Regions from separate parts of the Enterobacter cloacae complex sp. IR5418 genome, predicted to be linked through region 2. Evidence: predicted binding sites of a transcription regulator. Region 2 holds the regulator's gene; each other region holds the start of a gene.
What was found. The regulator PurR, encoded in region 2, represses purine synthesis genes. The targets are predictions, from matches to a motif close to CANGCAAACGTTTGCNTG.

Region 1: a site for PurR is predicted at 2,017-2,034, ahead of ACOTX7_RS11925 (amino acid aminotransferase). Genes of this name have one in related genera too.
Region 3: a site for PurR is predicted at 2,451-2,468, ahead of purL (phosphoribosylformylglycinamidine synthase). Genes of this name have one in related genera too.
Region 4: a site for PurR is predicted at 1,547-1,564, ahead of gcvT (glycine cleavage system aminomethyltransferase GcvT). Genes of this name have one in related genera too.

What each region holds. Positions count from the first base shown of each region.
Region 1 covers NZ_JBMKHS010000012.1:80,020-84,207, reverse strand. Annotated here, with positions in the region: gene ACOTX7_RS11935 (YcbK family protein) at 1-42, shown strand, start outside; gene ACOTX7_RS11930 (MBL fold metallo-hydrolase) at 63-710, shown strand; gene ACOTX7_RS11925 (amino acid aminotransferase) at 763-1,953, opposite strand; gene ompF (porin OmpF) at 2,139-3,197, opposite strand; gene asnS (asparagine--tRNA ligase) at 3,803-4,188, opposite strand, start outside.
Region 2 covers NZ_JBMKHS010000047.1:13,098-17,285, forward strand. Annotated here, with positions in the region: gene ACOTX7_RS21975 (MFS transporter) at 1-952, opposite strand, end outside; gene ACOTX7_RS21980 (YnhF family membrane protein) at 1,114-1,203, opposite strand; gene purR (HTH-type transcriptional repressor PurR) at 1,501-2,526, shown strand; gene punR (DNA-binding transcriptional activator PunR) at 2,544-3,455, opposite strand; gene punC (purine nucleoside transporter PunC) at 3,569-4,188, shown strand, end outside.
Region 3 covers NZ_JBMKHS010000001.1:337,326-341,513, forward strand. Annotated here, with positions in the region: gene purL (phosphoribosylformylglycinamidine synthase) at 1-2,365, opposite strand, end outside; gene mltF (membrane-bound lytic murein transglycosylase MltF) at 2,633-4,183, shown strand; gene tadA (tRNA adenosine(34) deaminase TadA) at 4,071-4,188, opposite strand, start outside.
Region 4 covers NZ_JBMKHS010000018.1:25,657-29,844, reverse strand. Annotated here, with positions in the region: gene ubiH (2-octaprenyl-6-methoxyphenyl hydroxylase) at 1-10, shown strand, start outside; gene ubiI (FAD-dependent 2-octaprenylphenol hydroxylase) at 23-1,225, shown strand; gene gcvT (glycine cleavage system aminomethyltransferase GcvT) at 1,623-2,717, shown strand; gene gcvH (glycine cleavage system protein GcvH) at 2,741-3,130, shown strand; gene gcvP (aminomethyl-transferring glycine dehydrogenase) at 3,252-4,188, shown strand, end outside.

The sequences.
Region 1 (4,188 bases), on a different contig from region 2:
AACTTTGTGCATATTGATACCGGGCCGGTTCGGCACTGGTAATAACGAAACACAGGAGCAGTATGAACTATCGTATTATTCCGGTTACCGCGTTCTCACAGAACTGTTCATTGATCTGGTGTGAACAAACTAAACTGGCCGCGCTTGTCGATCCTGGCGGAGACGCTGAGACAATCAAGCAGGAAGTCGCTGCCAGCGGTGTGACGCTGATGCAGATTTTACTGACCCATGGTCATCTTGACCATGTGGGTGCAGCGGCTGAACTGGCTGAACACTACGGTGTGCCGATTATCGGTCCGGAAAAAGAAGATGAGTTCTGGCTACAGGGGCTACCTGCCCAAAGCCGTATGTTTGGCCTGGAAGACTGTCAGCCACTGACACCGGACCGCTGGCTGAACGAAGGCGATCGCGTTAACGTGGGGAATGTAACTTTACAGGTGTTGCATTGCCCCGGGCATACCCCCGGTCATATTGTCTTCTTTGATGACGCTTCGCGCCTGCTGATTTCCGGTGACGTGATTTTCAAAGGGGGCGTAGGACGCAGCGATTTCCCGCGCGGCGATCACGGTCAGCTGATTCAGTCGATCAAGCAGAAGTTATTGCCGCTGGGTGATGATGTGACGTTTATTCCTGGACACGGCCCGATGTCGACGCTGGGCGATGAGCGGTTGCATAACCCGTTCCTTCAGGATGAAATGCCTGTCTGGTAAACCTGGTTAAATAAAAAAGCCTGCGCGATGCAGGCTTTTTTGTGGGTGCAGGTTACAGCACTGCGACAATGGCTTCGCACAGTGGTGCCATGTTGTCAGGCGTCATACCTGCAACGTTTACGCGGCCAGAGGCAACGGCATACACGCCAAACTCTTCACGCAGGCGCAGCACCTGCTCTTTGGTCAGACCGCTGAAGGAGAACATGCCGTTCTGCTTGATGATGAAGCTGAAGTCACGGTCAGCACCTTTCTCTGCCAGCGTGTTCACAAACAGCAGACGCATGCGCTGAATGCGCTGACGCATATCGTTCAGCTCTTGTTCCCAGATTGCGCGCAGCGCATCGTTGCTCAGGATCGTCGCGACCACAGACGCACCGTGTGCGGGTGGGTTGGAGTAGTTAGCGCGGATCACGGACTTCATCTGGCTGAATGCGCGATCGACGGTTTGATCGTCAGCGGCCACCAGCGTACAGGCACCGACACGCTCGTTATACAGGCCAAAGTTCTTGGAATAGGAGCTTGCGACAATCAGCTCCTGATGCACGGCGGCGAATGCGCGCAGTCCTTCAGCATCCTCTTCCAGACCACGGGCAAAGCCCTGGTAAGCAAAGTCGAACAGCGGCAGCCAGCCTTTTTCAAAGGACAGCTTAGCCAGCTGTTCCCACTGCTCAAGCGTAGGATCGATACCGGTTGGGTTGTGGCAGCAACCGTGGAACAGCACCACGTCGCCCGCCTGGGCTTCGCTCAGGCTTGCCAGCAGGCCGTCAAAGTCGAGAGAGTGATTTGCCGCGTCGTAGTAGGCATATTCACGTACTTCCAGACCCGCAGAATTGAACACGCTCTTGTGGTTCGGCCAGCTAGGGTTACTGACCCACACGCGTTTCACGGCGGTATTTTTCGCCAGGAAATCTGCCGCCACGCGGAGTGCGCCGGTACCGCCTGGAGTCTGCGCCGTGCGGGCGCGTTTTTCGCTCACAATGGTGCTGCCTTTGCCGAACAGCAGCTCCTGGGTGCAGCGACCAAATTCAGGGATACCATCAATACCGAGGTAGTTTTTGGTGGTTTCGTTTTCCAGCAGATACTGCTCAGCTTTTTTTACACTGGTCAGTACCGGAGTTTTGCCGGTTTCATCTTTATATACACCAATACCCAGGTTGATTTTGCCAGGGCGGTCGTCGGCACGAAACAGATCGGCCAGGCCCAGAATTGGGTCGGCAGGAGCGGCAGTAATGTTCTCAAACATGACGAAGTTCCATTGTGATTACAGAAGTGAAATCCGCTATCAGGTTAACGGTAGATTTACAAAATGCCAACCGTTTGCGACGAAAAGCGTGCGGCTTTTCAAAAGTCGCTATTTTTTCCTCTCAGGAATAAAAAAAACAGGGCCGAAGCCCTGTTCATTAAGCATATAACAACGAGGTGTGCTGATTAGAACTGGTAAACCAGACCCAGAGCCACGATGTCGTCGTTGTTGATGCCCAGCTTGTTGTCGTCTTTCAGCTGGTTGATCTGGTAGTCAACATAGGTGGACATGTTTTTGTTGAAGTAGTATGTCGCACCAACGTCGATGTAGTTGATGTAGTCTTCGTCACCGATACCTTCTACGTCTTTCGCTTTAGATTTGTAGTAAGCGATGGACGGACGCAGGCCGAAGTCGAACTGGTACTGAGCCACAACGGAGAAGTCCTGAGACTTGTTAGCGAAACCTCTGTTGCTCAGACGCGCGGCGTTACGCATTTCGCCGTATACAGCTGCCAGGTAGATGTTGTTTGCGTCGTATTTCAGACCAGTAGCCCACTGCTCAGCTTTGTCGCCTTTACCCCAATCCAGCGTCTGCTGGTTGTTGGTACGGTCAGCGGCGCCATAAGCACCGACAATGCCGAAGCCTTCGAAATCATAGCTCAGAGAGGTTGCCCAGCCGTCGCCGTTGGAACGTACTGCGATATCACGGTCGTTTTTACCCAGGTACTGAACGCCAAAGTTCAGACCATCAACCAGGCCGAAGAAGTTGCTGTTACGGTAAGTCGCCAGACCACCGGTACGGCCAGAGAAGAAGTTATCGGTTGCGCCGGTGTCACCACCAAACTCAGGCAGCATATCGGTGATGCCGATTGCGTCATAGACCAGGCCGTAGTTACGACCGTAGTCGAAGGAGCCTGCGTCACCGAATTTCAGACCTGCGAATGCCAGACGGGTTTTGTTGCCGTTCTGGGCATCAGCGCCTTCAGAGTTGTTACCCTGGAAGTTGTATTCCCACTGACCGTAGCCAGTCAGCTGATCGTTGATCTGAGTTTCGCCTTTGAAGCCCAGACGCGCATAAGTGTTGTCGCCATCGTTGCCATCACTGTCAGAGAAGTAATGCAGGCCAACTGCTTTCCCGTAAAGATCTAATTTGTTGCCGTCTTTGTTATAGATTTCAGCAGCGTTTGCTGCACCGGCTACCAGCAGGGCAGGGACTACCACTGCCAGGATATTGCGCTTCATCATTATTTATTACCCTCATTGGTTTTTTTATGACACTCGCCACTGCCGTCAATAAATTCTGTCAATAAATATTTCCGGAACTATTGATGAGAGTTAGGTGTCTTTATGTGTCTGACAGGCATCTTTCCATTCATAGAACCGTTTCGCTACACTGAAAGTGCTACAATCTTCAAGATTCAGTTTCTAAAAGAAAATATGTGTAACTAAATGTGTATTTTTAGGAACTTTGTGAAGCACCTCAAATTTTAGTGCTCCCTGGCGAAATAAACACCCGCTTTATTCTTATATATATGATTTCCTTATGTTTAATTTAGCTAAAGGTCTTTCATATAAACAGAAATTAAACGGCGCAATTTTTCTTATGAGCAAAAAAAGCCGTCCAGATGGCTGTGAAATTGGTTGTTTTTTATGCTATCGATGAGAATTGTATTAGGCGCAATAAGAATGAGGTTAATTTTTTGTCCACAGATATTTCATGGAAACAAAACGTAACAGGTAGAGGTTATCGCGGGGTTGTGGTTTAAAGATGCTTACTTTTGACTGACGAAAACTGACATTGCAGGATAAAATAATGGCCAGCATTTGCTGGCCATGAATGATGAGGTCGGTTAGAAACTTGCGTTACGCGGTGTGCGTGGGAATGGAATTACATCACGTACGTTCTGTACACCTGTTACGTAGGCAATCAGACGTTCGAAGCCTAGGCCAAAGCCGGAGTGCGGAACGGTGCCGTAGCGACGCAGATCGCGATACCAGCTGTAGTCCGCCGGGTTCAGACCCATTTCCTGCATACGCGCGTCCAGCACGTCCAGACGCTCTTCACGCTGGGAGCCACCGATGATCTCACCGATGCCCGGCGCCAGGACGTCCATCGCGGCAACGGTTTTCCCGTCTTCGTTAAGACGCATATAGAACGCCTTAATGTCTTTCGGATAGTTTTTCACTACAACCGGTGCTTTGAAGTGCTTCTCTGCCAGATAACGTTCGTGCTCGG
Region 2 (4,188 bases):
CGCGCATCACGCGCATCTGCAACGGTGGCACGACGGCAAAGGTTGCGGCGCCCCACACCACCATGGCAATCGCAGCGCCCACTTCGTTACGCGCCAGCCACGGAATAGCGACCATGATGACAATCAGCAGGGTTAAGAAGCCTTTCAACGTCCCGCTGACGGAGCGGTCGGCAAATTTCCCGCCGAGATAGTTGCCAATCGAAAAACCGACGCCAATCAGCACCAGCATCGCGGTAACATAGAGTGGCGTTGCGTGGGTAATATCGTGCAGCACCGGGGAGATATAGGTATAAAGGGTGAACATCGCCCCCGCCCCCAGCACCGTGGTGAGCAGCGCGGAGAGCACCTGGGGACGCATCAGCACCGCCAGCTCCTTACGCACTTCCGGACGTTCTCCGGCACTCCCCTTTGGCAAAGAGAAGAACAGCGCGACCATGGCGACCACGCCCAGCACCGCGGTGGCGAGGAAAGACATACGCCAGCCGATGGCTTCTCCCAGCCAGGTGGCTGCCGGAACGCCGCCGATATTAGCGATCGTCAGGCCCATAAACATGGTGGCGACCGCACTGGCCTGCTTATGTTTTGGCACCACGCTGGCAGCAACAACCGAGCCCAGTCCGAAGAAGGCGCCATGGTTGAGGCTGGTCAGAATACGGGAAAGCATCAGCGTGGTGTAATCCGGCGAAATTGCGGAAAGCACATTTCCGAGAGTAAAAATTGCCATCAGGAAAATCAGCGCATTGCGGCGCGCACGGTGCGAAAGCAGCAGCGTCATCAGCGGCGCGCCCACCATCACGCCGATCGCGTAGGCGCTGATTAACATACCGGCCGCAGGGATAGAGACGTCCACCCCCCGGGCGATAACAGGCAGTAACCCCATTGGGGAAAATTCAGTGGTGCCAATCCCAAAAGCGCCAATCGCCAGGGCCAGCAGGGGAAAATTGATTTTCATGAATGAACTCCGGATGCCGTGTCCTGACACGACACAGAACTAAGAAGTCAAAAGCATGACATCAATCACAAAAAATGAGAAGTTAACATTTTGGCAAAAGATTTTTGCCGGAGAAGGAACAGTTGCAGAAAGAGAGGGAGAAGCGTCTCCCCCTGTGTAAATCAGTGCAGCGCAGCCGTTAATCCACCGGCGACGATAAGAGCAAGAACAACAATGGTGGTAAACAGCGAAAACTTCAGATCGGTACTCATCAATTTTTCTCCTTTTATTCACCCTACGAAAAGTGAGCTTGCTCATTTTTACACAGTTCAGGTCAAAAATCTTCCAGGATTTAAACGGATATCCACTTTACCTCTTCCCCTTTTCATCAAGATAGGACAAAATTCCACGCTAAATTTATTAGCGTACCGGCCACTGACCCCCTCCTGACGTCCTGTGTCGTTTTCCCGGCGTGTCGCAACTCATGTTTGCGTAATAAGGGTGAGAGAAGGCAAACGTTTACCTTCATATTTTTCAGGAGCTTAGGATATGGTCTGGAGTGACATTTAATGGCAACAATTAAAGACGTAGCAAAACGCGCAAACGTTTCCACTACAACCGTATCACATGTTATTAACAAAACGCGTTTTGTCGCTGAAGAAACACGTAATGCCGTCTGGGCGGCAATCAAAGAACTGCACTACTCGCCGAGTGCGGTCGCCCGTAGCCTGAAGGTTAATCACACCAAATCGATTGGCCTGCTGGCCACCAGCAGTGAAGCGGCCTACTTTGCTGAAATCATCGAAGCCGTAGAAAAAAACTGCTTCCAGAAAGGCTATACCCTGATTCTGGGCAACGCGTGGAACAACATTGAAAAACAGCGCGCTTACCTGTCGATGATGGCGCAAAAGCGCGTGGACGGTCTGCTGGTCATGTGCTCTGAATACCCGGAGTCGGTCCTTTCCATGCTGGAAGAGTATCGCCACATTCCAATGGTGGTGATGGACTGGGGCGAAGCCCGCGCAGACTTCACCGACTCCGTGATTGATAACGCCTTTGAAGGCGGTTACATGGCGGGGCGTTACCTGGTAGAGCGTGGTCACCGTGAGATTGGCGTGATCCCGGGGCCGCTGGAGCGTAACACCGGTGCTGGCCGTCTGGCCGGTTTCATGAAAGCGATGGAAGAGGCGCTGATCACCGTACCGGAAAACTGGATTGTTCAGGGCGACTTTGAGCCGGAGTCGGGCTATCGCGCCATGCAGCAGATCGTCTCCCAGCCACATCGCCCTACCGCGGTGTTCTGCGGCGGCGACATCATGGCGATGGGCGCGCTCTGCGCGGCAGATGAACTCGGCCTGCGCGTCCCGCAGGACATCTCGGTGATTGGCTATGACAACGTGCGCAACGCCCGCTTCTTTACCCCGGCGCTGACCACCATTCACCAGCCAAAAGATTCGCTGGGTGAAACGGCCTTCAATATGCTGATGGACAGGATCGTCAACAAGCGTGAACAGTCCCAGTCCATTGAAGTCCATCCGCGCCTGATTGAACGCCGTTCCGTTGCGGACGGTCCGTTCCGCGACTACCGTCGTTAATCCTTTTACGGGGTCAGCTATGCTGGCCCCCGTAACCACTCCCGGTTCAGCGTTTCGCTGTCACCCAGATAATCCAGCAGCCAGGCCATGGCGGGTGAGACGTCGTTTTGCTGCCACGTCAGACAGCACGCAGCATCCGGGAAGGGATTTTCCAGCGTCAGCGCCACCCACTCCCCCGCGTCGATGCGCGGACGCGCAAAATGCACCGGCACCATGCCAACACACAGCCCCGCGCTCAGACAGGTGGCTGACGACTCCCAGTCCGGCGCGACCACGCGGCGCTGATTATCCAGCAGCCAGGTAATGCGCTTGGGCAGCGAACGGGAAGTATCTTCCAGCACCAGCGAAGGCCAGTTGCGCAAGGTGTCATCGCTCAACGGCCCTTCCAGCGCCGCCAGCGGGTGATCGCGCGCGACTACGCAGGTCCAGCTCAGCATGCCCATGTCGCGAAACGCGTAGCGCCCACCAACCGGGATCGCCTGGGTTGCACCAATCGCCATCTCTGCCCTGCCGTCCGCCAGCGCGTCCCAGACGCCGTTGAACACTTCCTGCGATACACGCAGTTCGACGTCGGAAAAATGACGATAAAAATCGACGATCATCTGCCGGGTCCGTTCCGGCTTAACGATATTATCTACCGCGATTGAGAGATGCCCGCGCCAGCCGTTGGCGATCTGCTGACACTGCTCGCGGGTGATCTGCATTTTTTTGATAACAGACCGCCCTTCTTTCAAAAACCACGCTCCGGCAGGCGTGAGTTCTACATCGCGATGACGCCGCTCAAACAGCGGGACCGCCAGCCATGCTTCAAGCTGACGCACCGTATAGCTGATAGCCGAAGGAACGCGATGCAGCTCCTGGGCGGCACCGGTGAAGCTGCCGTTACGCGCCACGGCATCGACCACTTCAAGGGAATAATCTGACCACATCTTTTGCCTGCAAAATTTTTGAATGGACCCGCCAAATATTAGCGTTTCACAAGCCGCTTTGCACTCCCTACACTCTGCGCCAACGTACACCTGCCTCCTCAGGAGAATAAACAGTGCAACCCAGGAAAGGATTTTTAGTCTGGCTCGGCGGCTTAAGCGTGCTGGGCTTTTTGGCGACCGATATGTATCTGCCCGCGTTCGCCGCGATGCAGGAAGATTTGCAAACCCCTGCCGCCGCCATCAGCGCCAGTTTAAGCTTGTTCCTTGCCGGCTTTGCTTTTGCGCAATTGCTGTGGGGGCCGCTCTCGGATCGTTTTGGCCGTAAACCTGTCCTGTTGCTGGGGCTGGCGATTTTTGCCGTAGGCTGTCTGGGTATGCTGTGGGTCCGCGATGCCGCCTGGCTACTGGCGCTGCGCTTTATTCAGGCGGTCGGCGTCTGTGCCGCAGCGGTCACCTGGCAGGCGCTGGTGACCGATTATTATCCGGCCTCGCGCACTAACCGCATTTTCGCCACCATTATGCCGCTGGTTGGCCTGTCACCGGCCCTCGCCCCGCTGCTGGGCAGCTGGATCCTGGCGCATTTCGACTGGCAGGCCATTTTTGCCACGCTCTTTGCCATCACGCTGGTGCTCATGCTGCCCGCAATCGGGCTTAAACCAGCACATAAAAAAGAGACACATCCGGACGCGAAGCCCATTACTTTTACCACCTTACTGCGGGCAAAAGCCTATCG
Region 3 (4,188 bases), on a different contig from region 2:
TGCCTTCCTGCCAGCGGGTTTTCATCGACATGGAGTCTTTACCCACCGGAATGGTCAGGCCGAGGGCTGGACACAGCTCCTCACCCACCGCTTTCACGGCTTCATACAGGCCAGCATCTTCGCCAGGGTGACCGGCTGCGGCCATCCAGTTCGCGGAAAGTTTGATACGTTTGATATCGCCAATCTGCGTCGCGGCGATGTTGGTCAGCGCTTCACCGACCGCCAGACGGGCAGACGCGGCGAAGTCCAGCAGGGCCACCGGCGTACGTTCGCCCAGGGCCATCGCTTCGCCGTAGTAGCTGTCGAGGCTCGCGGTAGTCACCGCGCAGTTCGCCACCGGGATCTGCCACGGGCCAACCATCTGGTCGCGTGACACCATACCGGTTACGGTACGGTCGCCGATGGTCACCAGGAACGTTTTCTCCGCCACGGCAGGCAGGTGCAGGACGCGGTTTACCGCTTCAGACACGGTGATGCCCTGGCGATCCAGCGCTTTGCCCGCCGCTTTACGGGTTGTCACGTCGCGGGTCATCTTCGGTGTTTTGCCGAGCAGCACGTCCAGCGGCAGATCGATCGGCTGGTTGTCAAAATGGGTGTCGCTTAAGGTGAGGTGCTGCTCTTGGGTCGCTTCACCGATGACGGCATACGGCGCGCGCTCGCGGCGGCACAGCTCGTCAAACAGCGGCAGCTGATCGGCGGCAACCGCCAGCACGTAGCGCTCCTGGGATTCGTTACACCAGATTTCCAGCGGGCTCATGCCCGGCTCATCGCTCAGGATATCGCGCAGGTTGAAGCGCCCGCCGCGACCGCCGTCGCTCACCAGTTCTGGCATCGCGTTGGAGAGACCACCCGCGCCCACGTCGTGGATGAACAGAATTGGGTTGGCATCGCCGAGCTGCCAGCAGCGGTCGATCACTTCCTGACAGCGGCGCTCCATTTCCGGGTTGTCGCGCTGCACGGAGGCGAAGTCGAGATCCGCATCAGACTGGCCGGAGGCCATAGAGGAGGCAGCCCCGCCGCCCAGACCAATGTTCATTGCCGGACCGCCCAGCACGATCAGCTTCGCGCCGACGACGATCTCGCCTTTCTGCACGTGATCGGCGCGAATGTTGCCGATCCCGCCTGCCAGCATGATCGGTTTGTGGTAGCCGCGCAGCTCTTCGCCGTTGTGGCTGTCCACTTTCTCTTCGTAAGTACGGAAGTAACCGTTCAGCGCCGGACGACCAAATTCGTTGTTGAACGCCGCGCCGCCCAGGGGACCTTCGGTCATGATATCCAGCGCGGTCACAATGCGCTCTGGCTTGCCAAAATCTTCTTCCCACGGCTGTTCAAAGCCCGGAATTCGCAGGTTAGAAACGGAAAAACCGACCAGACCCGCTTTTGGTTTCGCGCCGCGACCGGTCGCACCTTCGTCACGGATTTCACCGCCGGAACCGGTCGCCGCACCCGGCCACGGAGAAATCGCCGTCGGGTGGTTGTGGGTTTCCACTTTCATCAGGATATGCGCAGGCTCCTGGTGGAAGTCATAGCGCCCTGCTTCGCGATCGGCGAAGAAGCGGCCCACCTCGGAACCCTCCATTACCGCGGCGTTGTCTTTATAGGCAGACAGCACGTGGTCAGGGGTTTGCTCCATGGTGTTTTTGATCATTTTGAACAGCGACTTCGGCTGCTGTTCGCCGTCGATAATCCAGTCGGCGTTGAAAATTTTATGGCGGCAGTGCTCGGAGTTGGCCTGCGCGAACATATACAGTTCGATGTCGTTCGGGTTGCGATTCAGCTTAACGAATGCATCCTGAAGGTAGTCGATTTCATCTTCTGCGAGTGCCAGACCAAGACGCAGGTTAGCGTCGATCAGTGCCTGACGCCCCTGCCCCAGCAGATCCACGCTCTGTACCGGCGCAGGCTGATGGTGAGAGAACAGTTTCTGCGCATCTTCCAGAGAGTCGAACACGCTCTCCATCATGCGGTCGTGCAGCTCCGCCGCGACGGCCTGCCACTGCGCGTCGCTCAGGGTTGACGCTTCCACATAGTACGCCACGCCGCGCTCCAGACGGTTTATCTGGCTCAGGCCGCAGTTGTGAGCGATATCAGTTGCTTTGGAAGACCAGGGGGAGATGGTGCCAGGACGTGGCGTGGCGAGGATCAGTTTGCCGGTCGGCGTATGGCTGCTCAGGCTTGGACCATATTTAAGCAGGCGTTCCAGCTGTACGCGCTCCTCTGCATTCAGGGGGGCATTCAGGTCAGCAAAATGGACATACTCAGCGTAAATATTGCTTACCGGAAGGTCGGCCGCCTGAAAACGTGCCAGCAGTTTGTTAATACGGAAGGCAGACAGTGCAGGCGAACCACGCAGAATTTCCATCATAAGTCTCTCGTCTTCGAAGCGCCGGGGCGCTTACAGTGTGCGCAAGGGGGGAAAACGGGCGTCATTATAGAGAATCCTGAGCGCCGACGAAACCGTTTGCGTCGAAATAAAATCAACCTTTCGATTTAACAATAGATGTGACCTGTCTCTCTAATTGGTTGCCAACTGGCGCTACTTTGCGCAAAATGCCGCTCAATCAATGGCAAATTCTACTCTTAACATGACTACAGCACACTGAGGCAACCGGCGTCGCAGAGAATTAACTAATTGAAAAAATTAAAGATTAATTATCTGCTCATCGGCATTGTTACGTTGCTGCTGGCAGTGGCCCTCTGGCCGTCTATCCCCTGGTTCGGCAAGGCCGAAAACCGTATCGCCGCCATTCAGGAGCGGGGGGAGTTGCGCGTCAGTACCCTCTCCTCCCCGCTTATTTACGACGATATCAACGGCAAAACCATTGGTCTCGATTACGAACTGGCACAGCTGTTTGCGGACTATCTGGGCGTGAAGCTGAACGTTACCGTGCGGCAGAACATCAACCAGCTGTTTGATGATTTGGACCATAACCGTGCCGATATTCTCGCCGCGGGTCTGGTGTACAACAGCGAACGCAGTAAAAACTATCAGCCAGGCCCGACCTATTACTCCGTGTCGCAGCAGGTGGTTTATCGTGTGGGTAGCCTGCGCCCGCGCTCACTGGCCGACATCACCGACCAGCAGTTGACCATTGCACCAGGCCATGTGGTGATTGACGATCTGCGGGCGTTGAAAGAGAAAAAATACCCGAACCTCAGCTGGACAGTTGATCCTAAACTCGGTACGACCGAATTGCTGGAGCAGGTAAAAGATAAAAAGCTGGCTTATACCATTGCTGATTCGGTGGCGATCAGCCTTTTCCAGCGCGTTCATCCTGAAATCGCCGTGGCTCTGGATGTGACCGACGAACAACCGGTGACCTGGTTTACCCAGTTAGACGACGATCAAACCGTCTCTGCGGCGATGCTCGATTTCTTTAATGCCATCAATGAAGACGGCACCCTGGCGCGTCTGGAAGAGAAATATCTCGGTCACGGTGACGATTTTGATTACGTTGACACCCGCACCTTCCTGCGCGCGGTGGACAGCGTGCTGCCAGATCTGCAACCGCTGTTTGAGAAGTACGCCCAGGAGATTGACTGGAAGCTGCTGGCGGCGATCTCCTACCAGGAATCGCACTGGGATGCTCAGGCTACCTCCCCCACAGGCGTACGCGGATTGATGATGCTGACCAAAAATACCGCCCAGAGCCTCGGCATCAGCGACCGGACCGATGCGGAACAGAGCATCAGCGGCGGTGCGCAGTATTTACAGGATATGATGGCGAAAGTGCCGGAGACGGTCCCGGAAGGGGAGCGGATCTGGTTTGCGCTGGCCGCCTATAACATGGGCTATGCGCATATGCTCGACGCGCGGGCGCTGACGGCGAAAACCAAAGGTAACCCGGACAGCTGGTCTGATGTAAAACAGCGTCTGCCGCTGCTTAGCCAGAAACAGTGGTACCAGAAGCTGACGTACGGCTATGCGCGCGGGCATGAAGCGTATGCCTACGTGGAAAATATTCGTAAGTACCAGATAAGCCTGGTGGGATATCTGCTGGAGAAAGAAAAAGAGGCGACCGAGGCGCAACAGCTGGCTGAAAGCTATCCGGTGGTCGCACCGGACGAGCTTAATCACCCTGCGGTTTCAATTCTGCCTTTTGTTGCTTTTTCTGCTGCCGACGCATTCGAAAAAAGTCACTTAACAGACCCGAACATTCTGGTGCAAGTACCCCGCCGATAGTTTTC
Region 4 (4,188 bases), on a different contig from region 2:
CGCGCGTTAAGGAGTTATCACCGTGCAAAATGTTGATGTCGCCATTGTAGGCGGCGGAATGGTAGGACTGGCGCTGGCCTGTGGTTTACAGGGCAGTGGCCTGCGCGTGGCCGTGCTTGAGCAAAACGCGCCGCAGCCTGTGGCGCAGGATGCACCGCCAGCGCTGCGCGTCTCGGCGATCAACGCGGCCAGCGAAAAGTTACTGACGCACCTCGGCGTCTGGTCTGAGATCGTGGCGCAGCGTGCCAGTTGCTATCACGGGATGGAAGTGTGGGACAAAGACAGCTTTGGTCACATCGCGTTTGACGATGAAAGCATGGGCTACAGCCACCTCGGACATATCATCGAGAACGCGGTGATCCACCACGCCCTGTGGCGTAAAGCGCAGCAGGGCAGCGACATCACGCTGATTGCCCCCGCGAAGCTTCAGCAGGTGGCGTGGGGCGAAAACGACGCGTTTATCACCCTTGAAAGCGGCGACATGCTGACCGCGCGTCTGGTGGTGGGCGCCGACGGCGCCAATTCCTGGCTGCGTAACAAAGCCGATATTCCGCTGACCTTCTGGGATTACCGCCATCACGCGTTGGTGGCCACAATCCGCACCGAAGAGCCGCACGGCGGCGTGGCGCGCCAGATTTTCCATAATGACGGCATTCTGGCCTTCCTGCCGCTTGCCGATCCGCATCTTTGCTCCATCGTCTGGTCCTTAGAGCCGGAGAAAGCGCAGCAGATGCAGGAGGCGACACCGGATGCCTTCAGTCAGGCACTATGCGTGGCGTTTGATAACCGTCTGGGACTGTGCTCGCTTGAAAGCGAACGCCAGACGTTTCCGTTAACCGGTCGCTACGCGCGTCAGTTTGCGGCGCACCGTCTGGCGCTGGTGGGCGATGCGGCGCATACCATTCATCCGCTGGCCGGGCAGGGGGTGAACCTCGGCTTTATGGACGCGGCGGAGCTGGTTGAAGAGCTGCGTCGTCTGCATCGGGAAGGCAAAGACATTGGACAGCATCTGTATCTGCGTCGTTACGAGCGCAGCCGCAAACACAGCGCGGCGATGATGCTGGCGAGTATGCAGGGCTTCCGCGAGCTGTTTGCTGGAGCAAATCCGGCGAAAAAACTGCTGCGCGATATCGGCCTCAAGCTGGCCGATACCCTTCCCGGCGTAAAACCGCAGCTTCTCCGTCAGGCAATGGGCCTCAACGATCTTCCCGACTGGTTACGCTAATCTCGATCCCCGTCACACTTTATTTTCCCGGCCTCCGCGCCGGGGAAATTTCCTCGTTTGAAATAATCTAATTTCACGTCATTTTTCGCATTAGAAAATCTAATCTTACTGTTTTTATGTTACGGAAATTCGGCCCGTTTTTCCGCACGAAATGTCACCATCTGCTAAATCCTGTTAGATCATTGTTAATTTTATGCGGGTCTAATCGCATTTTCCCAGTGAATAATTCTGTAGGCTTTTCAGCGTTTTTTAGTCATAAGCTAATGTGATGACCCGTTTTACCTTATGGTTAACCGCCGGTTTCGGTGGTAAGTTCAGGTAAAAGAGAACGTTTGCGTCGGCCCCCGATCGCGAGGCCGACACCGGGTTTCACGGTGAATTTTTCAACGAGGAAAAGATGGCTCAACAGACTCCTTTGTACGAACAGCACGTGTTATGCGGCGCCCGCATGGTGGACTTCCACGGCTGGATGATGCCGCTGCACTACGGCTCGCAGATTGATGAGCACCACGCGGTGCGCACCGATGCCGGTATGTTCGACGTGTCTCACATGACGATTGTCGACCTGCGTGGAAGCCGCACCCGGGAGTTTTTGCGTTATCTGCTGGCAAATGACGTCGCTAAACTGAAGACGCCGGGCAAAGCGCTCTACACCGGCATGCTCAATGCCTCGGGTGGCGTAATTGACGACCTTATCGTCTACTACTTCACCGAAGATTTCTTCCGCCTCGTTGTAAACTCCGCCACCCGCGAAAAAGACTTCTCCTGGATTTCCCAACACGCTGAACCTTACGCCATCGACATTACCGTCCGTGACGATCTGTCGCTGATTGCGGTGCAGGGGCCAAACGCCCAGGCGAAAGCCGCCTCTCTGTTCAGCGACGAGCAGCGCAAAGCCACCGAAGGCATGAAGCCGTTCTTCGGCGTGCAGGCGGGCGATCTGTTTATTGCCACCACCGGCTACACCGGTGAAGCGGGCTATGAAATTGCCATGCCGAATGAGAAAGCGGCCGATTTCTGGCGTGCGCTGGTGGAAGCGGGCGTGAAGCCTGCGGGCCTGGGCGCGCGCGATACGCTGCGCCTGGAAGCGGGTATGAACCTTTACGGTCAGGAGATGGACGAAGGTGTCTCTCCGCTGGCCGCCAACATGGGCTGGACCATCGCGTGGGAACCGGCTGACCGTGACTTCATTGGTCGTGAAGCGCTGGAGATGCAGCGTGAGAAGGGCACTGAACAGCTGGTTGGTCTGGTGATGAAAGAAAAAGGCGTTCTGCGCGGCGAGCTGCCGGTGCGCTTCACCGATGCCGATGGCAATCATCGCGAAGGCGTGATCACCAGCGGAACGTTCTCCCCGACGCTCGGCTACAGTATTGCCCTGGCACGCGTGCCAGCGGGCATTGGCGAAACGGCGGTGGTGCAGATCCGCAACCGCGAAATGCCGGTCAACGTGACCAAACCGATTTTTGTTCGCGCCGGTAAGCCGGTCGCCTAACTATTTTTATCAGGAGAACTTCAATGAGCAATGTGCCAGCAGAACTGAAATACAGCAAAGAACACGAGTGGCTGCGCAAAGAGGCGGACGGCACTTACACCGTTGGGATCACCGAGCACGCGCAGGAGCTGCTGGGCGACATGGTGTTTGTTGATCTGCCGGAAGTGGGCGCAACCGTAAGCGCAGGCGACGACTGTGCGGTGGCGGAATCCGTGAAAGCGGCTTCTGACATCTACGCCCCGGTGAGCGGTGAAATTGTTGCCGTGAACGACGCGCTGAGCGACTCCCCGGAGCTGGTGAACAGCGAGCCGTATGAAGGTGGCTGGATCTTCAAGATCAAAGCCAGCGACGAAGCGCAGGTTGCCGCGCTGCTGGATGCGACCGCGTACGAAGCACTACTGGAAGACGAATAAGCCATTACCCTCTCCCCTTTGGGGAGAGGGTAGTCAACGTAGGCCCGGTAAGCGTTAGCGCCACCGGGCAACAGCGTTACAGATAACTACGATTCACTGCACGTTTCAGGAACCATCGCTCATGACACAGACTTTAAGCCAGCTTGAAAACCGTGGCGCCTTCATTGAACGTCACATTGGGCCGGATGCTCAGCAACAGCAGGAGATGCTAAAGACAGTTGGCGCGGATTCATTAAAGGCACTGATCGGCCAGATCGTGCCAAAAGACATCCAGCTTGCCACGCCGCCGCAGGTAGGCGATTCCACCACGGAGTTCGCCGCGCTGGCGGAGCTGAAGGCTATCGCGGGCCTGAACAAGCGCTATAAGTCTTACATTGGCATGGGCTACACCAACGTGCAGTTACCCCCGGTGATCCTGCGCAACATGCTGGAAAACCCGGGCTGGTACACCGCTTACACCCCGTATCAGCCAGAAGTCTCCCAGGGCCGTCTGGAAGCGTTGCTGAACTTCCAGCAGGTGACGCTGGATCTGACCGGTATGGACATTGCTTCCGCCTCACTGCTGGATGAAGCCACCGCCGCCGCCGAAGCGATGGCAATGGCGAAGCGCGTGAGCAAGCTGAAAAACGCCAACCGCTTCTTCGTTGCGGCGGACGTGCATCCGCAGACGCTGGACGTGGTGCGCACCCGCGCGGAAACCTTCGGCTTTGAGGTGATTGTCGACGACGCTGATAAGGTGCTGGATCACCAGGACGTTTTCGGCGTGCTGTTACAGCAGGTGGGTACCACCGGTGAAGTGCACGACTACAGCGCGCTGATTGCCGAGCTGAAATCCCGCAAAGTGATCGTCAGCGTCGCCGCCGATTTTATGGCGCTGGTGCTGCTGACGGCGCCGGGCAAGCAGGGCGCGGACATTGTCTTCGGCTCAGCCCAGCGTTTCGGCGTGCCGATGGGCTACGGCGGCCCGCACGCGGCGTTCTTTGGCGCGAAAGATGAATTTAAACGTTCCATGCCAGGCCGTATTATCGGCGTATCGAAAGATGCCGCCGGTAACACCG